DNA from 2 places in the Ligilactobacillus sp. LYQ139 genome. Region 1 is predicted to be linked to the other one. Evidence: predicted binding sites of a transcription regulator. Region 1 holds the regulator's gene; the other holds the start of a gene.
The links. Region 1 encodes HrcA, which represses chaperone genes, less so after heat shock. Its sites were predicted from a motif close to TTAGCACTCNNNNNNNNNGAGTGCTAA; they were not measured.
Positions count from the first base shown of each region.

Region 2: a site for HrcA is predicted at 2,063-2,089, ahead of groES (co-chaperone GroES). Genes of this name have one in related genera too.

Region 1 is NZ_JBJFZW010000001.1:179,910-184,345, reverse strand. Features, by position in the region: gene ribF (riboflavin biosynthesis protein RibF) at 1-927, shown strand, start outside; gene hrcA (heat-inducible transcriptional repressor HrcA) at 1,023-2,057, shown strand; gene grpE (nucleotide exchange factor GrpE) at 2,073-2,675, shown strand; gene dnaK (molecular chaperone DnaK) at 2,700-4,436, shown strand, end outside.
Region 2 is NZ_JBJFZW010000006.1:61,618-66,053, reverse strand. Features, by position in the region: gene ACI3E1_RS06420 (DMT family transporter) at 1-902, shown strand, start outside; gene gap (type I glyceraldehyde-3-phosphate dehydrogenase) at 904-1,929, shown strand; gene groES (co-chaperone GroES) at 2,114-2,398, shown strand; gene groL (chaperonin GroEL) at 2,450-4,084, shown strand.

The sequences.
Region 1 (4,436 bases):
GTGACGGACGTCACCCGGACTGCCGGTGCGCCGGTAGTGCTTGCACTCGGTTTCTTTGATGGTGTTCATCGGGGCCACCAGCGGGTGATTGAAGCGGCTAAGAAGGAAGCTACCCGGCGGCATGTTCGGTTAGGCGTGGTGACGTTTGATCGGTATCCGAAATTAACGTTTCAGGGTATGCGGTGGCACCCCTTCCGGTACCTGACATCACCTGCGCAAAAAGCTGCCCACTTTGCCGCCTTGGGGGCTGACGTAGAGTACATTCTTACGTTTGATGAAACCCTCGCGGAGATGGCTCCGCAGGATTTTGTCGACCGTTACATTGTGGGGCTGAATGCAGTGGCAGTGGTTGCCGGGGAGGATTATACGTTTGGAAATCCTCGCGTGGCTAATATGCGTACCCTTCCACAGTACGCGCAGGGCCGGTTTGATGTTTTACCAGTATCCCATCTCCTTCAGGATAACGACAAAATTAGCTCCACCCGGATTCGAAAAGCAATTGATGGTGGGAATGTGCAGTTGGCAAACCGGTTATTGGGGTATCCGTACGAAACGAACGGGTACGTTGTTCACGGGTTTGCCCGGGGGCGACGTCTGGGCTTTCCAACGTTAAACATCGCGGATGGGAACAACTTGCGCCTTCCAGCGATTGGGGTGTATGCCGTGCGGGTGAATGTGCAGGGAACCTGGTATAACGGGATGGCTTCGTTGGGACGAAACGAAACGTTTGGTGACCATAATGACGTGGTTCTTGAGATTAATCTGTTCGACTTTGACCAGATGGTTTACGGTCAGTTCGTGAGGGTGCAGTGGTTTGACTTTATTCGGAGGCAGCGGAAGTTTGCGTCTGCTGGTGAGCTGGTTACTCAGCTAAAGCAGGACCGGCAAACGATTCAAACGTGGTTTGCCCAGCAGAAGAAAAATTAAGCCAGAATATTGACGAATGCCAATCAATTTTGTATATTATAGGTGACTTAGCACTTAGCAATTATGAGTGCTAAGTGCTAAAAGAGGTGATTGTGGTGTTAACGGAACGTCAACTGTTAATTCTTGAGACGATCATAAAGGATTATACGGATGTCGGGCAACCAATTGGTTCAAAAACGTTGCAGGAGCAATTACCAGTCCATGTGAGTTCAGCAACAATCCGCAATGAAATGGCGGCGTTGGAGAAGAAGGGGCTAATTCGTAAGGAACATTCCAGTTCCGGACGGGTGCCCTCGATTAAGGGTTACCGGTACTACGTCGATAATATTTTAACGCCAGCTCAGGTTGACCAGCAGGCTCTCGCGGATATTCGTTCGTCCTTTCAGGGGGACTTTTCAAAGGTTGACGAAATTGTGGCGACGTCCGCCAACATTTTGTCAGACCTGACAAACTACACGACAATTACCCTGAAGCCGGAAGTGGAGGATGTCCTCTTAGAGGGATTCCGGATGGTTCCGTTGGGTAGTCAGCAGGTGATGGCAATCCTTGTTGCCAGTGACGGGACGGTTGAAAGTAAATTGTTCCAATTGCCTGCGGGCGTGACGGGTGACCAGGTTGAACCCGTGATGCGCATGATTAACGATCAGCTTGTTGGGGTACCGCTCCGGCAGATTCCGGCCAAGTTGACTGCCAACCTTGGCTTGATTGCCAAGTATTTCAAGCAGCCTGCCGGGATGGTTGATGTTGTGAGCGATATTCTGCAAAAGATTGCGCACGAGCAGTACTTTGTTGGTGGTAAGATGAACGTTTTCAACTTTGCTAACGATGGTGATTTGAATGAAGCCAAATCGCTGTATACGTTGATGGAGCGGGCACCGGAGTTATCTGACATTGTTGATCCCCAGGACAAGGATATCACCGTCAAAATCGGTGATGAGATGACGAACCAATTATTGCTGAATTATAGTGTGGTTTCAGCAACTTACAATGTTGACGATTACGGAAAGGGAATGATTGCTATTCTCGGACCGACCAACATGCCGTATTCCAAGGTAATTGGTCTCTTAGGAGCGCTCCGGCAGGAATTAACGCGTAAGATGTTGAACTACTACCATAATTTTGACGAGTAGAAAAGGGGTGTTGACGTGGCAGCGGATAAGGAAAAAGCAAGCCAAGCAGCTACAACCGCTAAGAAAAAGGTTCAGGGTTCTAAGCACGATTCCCAAAAAGATGCAGCCGCTAAGAAGGTTGCTGCCCAAAAGAAGCCAACGGCAAAGGATCAGTTGAAGGCAGTGCAAAAACAGGTTGCTCAGCTTACCAAGGAAAAGGATGAGCTGGAAGATAAGTACCTGCGGGCTGAAGCGGAAATGGCCAACATGCAAACGCGCTACAAAAAGGAGCAAGAGCAGCTGTTAAAGTATCAGAGCCAACGGCTAGCAACTGCTGTTCTGCCGGTAATTGATAACTTAAACCGGGCCCTTGAGATTGAGGTGGATGATGAAGCATCTAAGAACCTCAAACAGGGAGTTGAGATGGTGGTGAAGGATCTAAACAAGGCTTTTACCGATAACGAGATTACAAAGATTGAATCTCTTGGGAAAAAGTTTGATCCAACGCTCCACCAGGCAGTCAAAAGTGTTCCGGTTGAGGACGGCCAGGAACCCGAAACAATTGTCGAAGTGTTCCAGGACGGTTACATGTTAAAGGATCGTGTTTTACGACCGGCCATGGTTGTTGTTGCACAGTAATTTAAGAAAAAAGAGGTAAGGTAGATGTCAAAGATTATTGGAATTGACCTTGGGACAACGAACTCAGCAGTTGCTGTCCTTGAAGGTAAGGATGCAAAGATTATTACCAATCCTGAAGGAAACCGGACAACGCCGTCCGTTGTTTCCTTTAAGAACGGGGAAACACAGGTTGGCCAGGTCGCAAAGAACCAGGCGATTACTAACCCGAATACCGTTTCGTCAATCAAGCGGCACATGGGAGAAACCGACTACAAGGTTGACATTGATGGTAAGAAGTATACCCCGCAGGAAATTTCAGCCATGATTCTTCAGTACATCAAGGACTACGCGGAATCATACTTGGGGGAAGACGTGACACAAGCCGTTATTACGGTACCGGCTTACTTTAACGATTCTCAGCGGCAGGCTACAAAGGATGCCGGCAAGATTGCTGGGTTAAAGGTTGAGCGGATTGTCAACGAACCAACGGCTGCGGCATTAGCCTACGGGCTTGATAAGCTGGATAAGGACGAAAAGATCCTTGTGTTCGACCTTGGAGGGGGAACGTTTGACGTTTCCATCCTAGAACTCGGCGATGGGGTCTTTGAAGTGCTCTCCACGAACGGGGATACCCACCTTGGAGGGGATGACTTTGATAACAAGATCATCGATTGGATGGTCGCCAACTTCAAGGAAGAACATGGGGTTGACCTATCCCAGGATAAGGTTACGCTGCAACGGATGAAGGAAGCTGCCGAAAAGGCGAAGAAGGACTTATCCGGAATGTCTGAGACGCAGATTTCACTGCCGTTTATCGCTTCTGGTGAAAACGGTCCGCTGCACCTGGACATGACGTTAACGCGGGCAAAGTTCAACGAACTGACCGCCGACCTGATTGATCGGACGAAGGTTCCAGTCCGGAACGCCTTGAAGGATGCCGGCTTAACGAACAGTGACATTGACGAAGTCATTCTGGTAGGGGGTTCTACGCGGATTCCGGCCGTCAAGGAAGCCGTTGAAAAGGAAACCGGTCACAAGCCAAACGAGTCAGTTAACCCGGACGAAGCGGTTGCTTTAGGGGCTGCCATTCAGGGGGGCGTGATTACCGGAGACGTGAAGGACGTTGTTTTACTTGACGTTACACCACTGTCCCTTGGAATTGAGACCATGGGGGGTGTCTTCACCAAGTTAATCGACCGGAACACGACGATTCCAACCAGCAAGAGTCAGGTCTTTTCAACCGCGGCTGATAATCAGCCGGCCGTTGACATTCACGTGCTGCAAGGTGAACGCCCGATGGCTGCAGACAACAAGACGCTTGGGCGTTTCCAGTTGACGGACATTCCGCCAGCACCGCGTGGCGTTCCGCAAATTGAGGTTAAGTTTGATATTGACAAGAACGGAATCGTTAACGTTTCAGCTAAGGACCTTGGAACTAACAAGGAACAGAAGATTACCATCAAGAGTTCATCAGGTCTTTCCGACGATGAAATCGACCGGATGGTAAAGGAAGCTAAGGAAAACGAAGCGGCCGATAAGAAGCGGAAGGAAGAAGTTGACTTACGGAATGAAGTTGACCAGTTACTCTTCCAGTCTGAAAAGACCTTAAAGGAATTAGACGGGAAAGTTTCTGAAGATGAGGTCAAGAAGGCTAAGGATGCCCGCGAAGCCCTGAAGAAGGCGCAGGAGTCTAACGATATAGATGCTATGAAGAGCAAGAAGGACGACTTGACTAAGATTATTCAGGACCTGTCAGTCAAGCTGTATCAGCAGGCTCAGCAG
Region 2 (4,436 bases), on a different contig from region 1:
TGTTAGCGTGGGGCGGGATGTTTCCAATTATGGAGCCAGCGCTGCGGATATTGGATCCATTTTACTTTACACTTTTACGGTATGGTTCTGTAGCCGTTATTTTTGCGGGTTTACTGTTAGTTATTGAAGGGCCAAAAGCGTTTAAGCCGGAAAAACATGGCATTAAATTATGGCTGTTGGGAACAGCGGCGTTTGCGGGATTTAGTTTTTTAGTATTTTTAGGTCAAAAACTTGCAGGACCTTCTGGATCAGTTATTGCATCTGTGATGATGGCAATTCAACCATTACTTGGAGTCATTGTTGCATGGGTGTGGCACCGGGTAAAACCACCAATTTTTTCGTTAGTTGCAATGGTTGTAGCAGCAATCGGTGTATTTATGGTTGTAACGAAGGGGAATATTGGGTCGTTATTGCGGGGAAGTAATACGCTGATTGCTGCAGGATTGATTTTGTTAGGTGCCTTGTGTTGGGTAATTTATACTGCTGGCGGGGCTGATTTTAGCAAATGGTCAATTTTGAGATATTCTGCTTTAACCACTATCTATGGGATGATTTCGGTAGTAGTTATTATCGCATTAGCAACGTCAGTTGGGTGGCTTCGCCTACCAACGATTCATCAAATTCAAGGAGTAAGTGGTGCGTTAGTTTATATGGTTGTCCTAGCGGGTGTGGTTGCTGTGTTTGCTTGGAACTTTGGAAATAGGATAGTCGGTTCAATCAATGGAATTTTGTTTATGAACCTCGTTCCCGTGACGTCGTTTATTATCAGCGTGCTAGGAGGCTACCATATTTCTTCATTTGAATTGATTGGATGCTTGCTTACGATTGTTGCATTAATCGTTAATAATTTGTGTAACAGAAGAAAGGCAGAAGCTAAGAATTATTTAGAGGAGGAAGGATAATATGACAGTAAAGATTGGGATTAATGGCTTTGGGCGAATTGGCCGGTTAGCATTGCGCCGGTTAATTACTTCGGATATGAACAACGTCGAGGTTGTTGCAATTAACGATTTAACTTCACCGCAACAGTTGGCTAAGTTACTCAAGTACGATACGATTCACGGGTGTTTAAATAACGTTGAAATTAACGCTGATGAGAAGGCATTGTTTATTAATGGTAAGCGAGTGAGCGTCTATGCTTACCCTGATGCAGCTAAAATTCCGTGGGTTAACCAGGATGGCGTTGAAATTGTTTTAGAATGCTCTGGATTCTATACTTCTGAAATTAAAGCGCAGGCCCATTTAAAAGCTGGGGCAAAAAAAGTATTGATCTCTGCTCCAGCGGGAGATGTTAAGACAGTTGTATACAACGTTAATCATAATATTTTGAATGAATCAGATACAATTATTTCAGCTGGATCATGCACTACTAATAGTTTGGCGCCGTTGGCGTACTTCTTGAATCAGGACTTTGGAATCAAGTTGGGAACAATGACAACCGTGCATGCTTACACGGCATCCCAAAAATTACAGGATGGGCCCAATAATAATCCGCGGTCAGCGCGGGCTGCAGCAGAGAATACCGTGCCGCATTCAACGGGGGCGGCGAAGGCAATTGGACGGGTCATTCCAGAATTAGCTGGACGATTGAAAGGACACGCGCAGCGGGTGCCAGTAGTTGATGGGTCAATTACTGAGTTGGTTACTGTTCTAAATAAAAAAGTGACGGCTGATGAAATTAATGAGACATTAAGAAAACATACCGTTGACAACCCATCATTTGGTTTTAACGATGATGAGATTGTATCTTCAGATGTGATTGGTACGACGTTTGGCGGTATTTTTGATCCAACCCAAACAGAAGTGACCACGGTTAACGATTTACAATTGGTTAAGACGGTATCGTGGTACGACAACGAATACGGGTTTGTTTGCCAAATGATCCGGACGCTTGGAGTTCTCGCTAATCTAACTAAAGCAAATAATTAGTCTTCTTTAATTAGCAGGGGTTATGGAAACGTAGCCCCTGCTTTACGTTTAAAAGCTAATTAGCACTCTCTCGTGAAGAGTGATAAAAAAGCTTGCACTTCATGGTAAAAGTGTGTAGTATATGAATTGTAGGTTAGCACTTACCAATGATGAGTGCTAAATAAATCATTTGGAGGGATAGCTTGTGCTTAAGCCATTAGGAGATCGCGTAATCTTAAAAGTAGAAGAAGAAAAAGAGCAAACGGTTGGGGGCATCGTTTTGGCAAGCAATGCCAAGGAAAAGCCGCAGACCGCGAAGGTGGTTGCTGTTGGTGAAGGGGTGACCCTTGAAAACGGCACGACGGTTGCACCGAAAGTTAAGGAGGGTGATACGGTTCTCTTTGACAAGTACGCTGGAACCGAAGTTAAGCATGATGGTGAATCATACTTAGTTGTCCACGAAAAGGACTTAATGGCCATCGTTGACTAATTGTCAGCGGTGATGATGAACTTAAAATCTAACACATGAGGTGATATGACAATGGCTAAGGAAGTTAAGTTTGCAGAAGATGCACGTAAGAAGATGTTAGCTGGGGTTGACAAACTAGCTGACACGGTTAAGTCAACGATCGGGCCAAAGGGGCGGAACGTTGTGCTAGAACAGTCCTATGGTTCTCCAACAATCACGAACGACGGGGTAACAATTGCTAAGGCGATTGAATTGGAAGACCACTTCGAAAATATGGGTGCTAAACTTGTGGCTGAAGTTGCTTCAAAGACCAACGACATTGCCGGTGACGGAACGACAACTGCAACGGTTTTGACACAGGCAATTGTAAACGCCGGGATGAAGAACGTTACGGCTGGTGCTAACCCTGTCGGAATTCGGAAGGGAATCGAAGAAGCAACGGATGTTGCTGTTAAGGCGCTACATGAACAGTCTCACAAGGTTGAATCAAAGAGTGATATTGCGCAGGTTGCTTCAATTTCGGCCGCTAACGAAAAGGTTGGGGAATTAATCTCGAACGCCATGGAAAAGGTTGGTAAGGACGGGGTTATTACCATCGAAGAGTCAAAGGGGATTGACACCACCCTCGACGTTGTTGAAGGAATGCAGTTTGATCGTGGTTACCTATCACAGTACATGGTAACGGATAACGACAAGATGGAAGCAGATCTGGACAACCCGTACATTTTAATTACGGACAAGAAGATTTCAAACATCCAGGAGATTATGGATCTGTTGCAGCAGATTGTTCAGCAGGGACGGTCGTTATTAATCATTGCTGATGATGTTGACGGTGAAGCACTTCCGACACTTGTTTTGAATAACATTCGGGGGACGTTTAAGGCCGTTGCTGTTAAAGCACCTGGCTTTGGTGATCGGCGGAAGGCAATGTTAGAAGATATCGCTATTCTGACGGGAGCAACGGTTATTACGGATGACCTTGGGCTTCAATTGAAGGACGTTACGCTTGATCAGTTGGGTTCAGCTGGTAAGGTAACCGTTACGAAGGAAAACACGACGATCGTTGAGGGCGCTGGTGCTAAGGATGCCATCGACGAACGGGTTGACCAAATTCGGAAGCAGATTGGGAAAGCATCATCTGATTTTGATAAGGAGAAGCTCCAAGAACGGCTAGCTAAGTTAGCTGGTGGGGTTGCTGTAATTAAGGTTGGCGCTGCAACCGAGACTGAACTGAAGGAACGGAAGTACCGGATTGAGGATGCTTTAAACGCCACGCGGGCTGCCGTTGAAGAAGGTTTTGTTCCTGGAGGTGGAACGGCACTTGTTAACGTGATTGACAAGGTGGCTGCCATCAAGGAAAACGGCGACGTTCAGACAGGGGTTAACATCGTTAAGCGCGCCCTTGAAGAACCGGTACGGCAGATTGCTGAAAACGCTGGTTTAGAAGGCTCTGTTATCGTTGAGAAGTTGAAGGAGCAAAAGCCAGGTGTTGGGTTTAACGCTGCAACCGGCGAATGGGTTGATATGGTTGCTGCCGGGGTTGTTGACCCGACAAAGGTAACCCGTTCAGCATTGCAGAACGCAGCTAGTGTTTCAGCGCTGTTACTCACGACGGAAGCGGTTGTTGCTGACAAGCCTGAAAAGGAAGATAACGCTGCTGCAGGCGCTGCTAACCCAGCTGCTGGTGGAATGGGCGGAATGATGTAATCTGCGTGAGCGTGATTTCACCAATACTAATGTTAAAGTTAATGAAGGGATGGATTCAAAGTTGGATCCATCCCTTTTTATTTATATTAGGTTACTTTATGAAATTAAATAAAAGGAGTAGTTACTGTTAGCAGCAAACCGTGAAAGTTAACTGTTCCTGGTTAATCCCTAGAAGAGTGTGGGCAATTATTAGGGTGACGAATGTTTTTACTACGGAAGTTATTTCTTATGAAGGTAGAAACGGAATAGAACGCACGCTTTATAGATAACATAACAAGGGGGACTGTGATTCTCGCATAATCCCTCTTGCTACGGAATTTAGTTATATAAAATAACGCTCCCGTAATCGGAG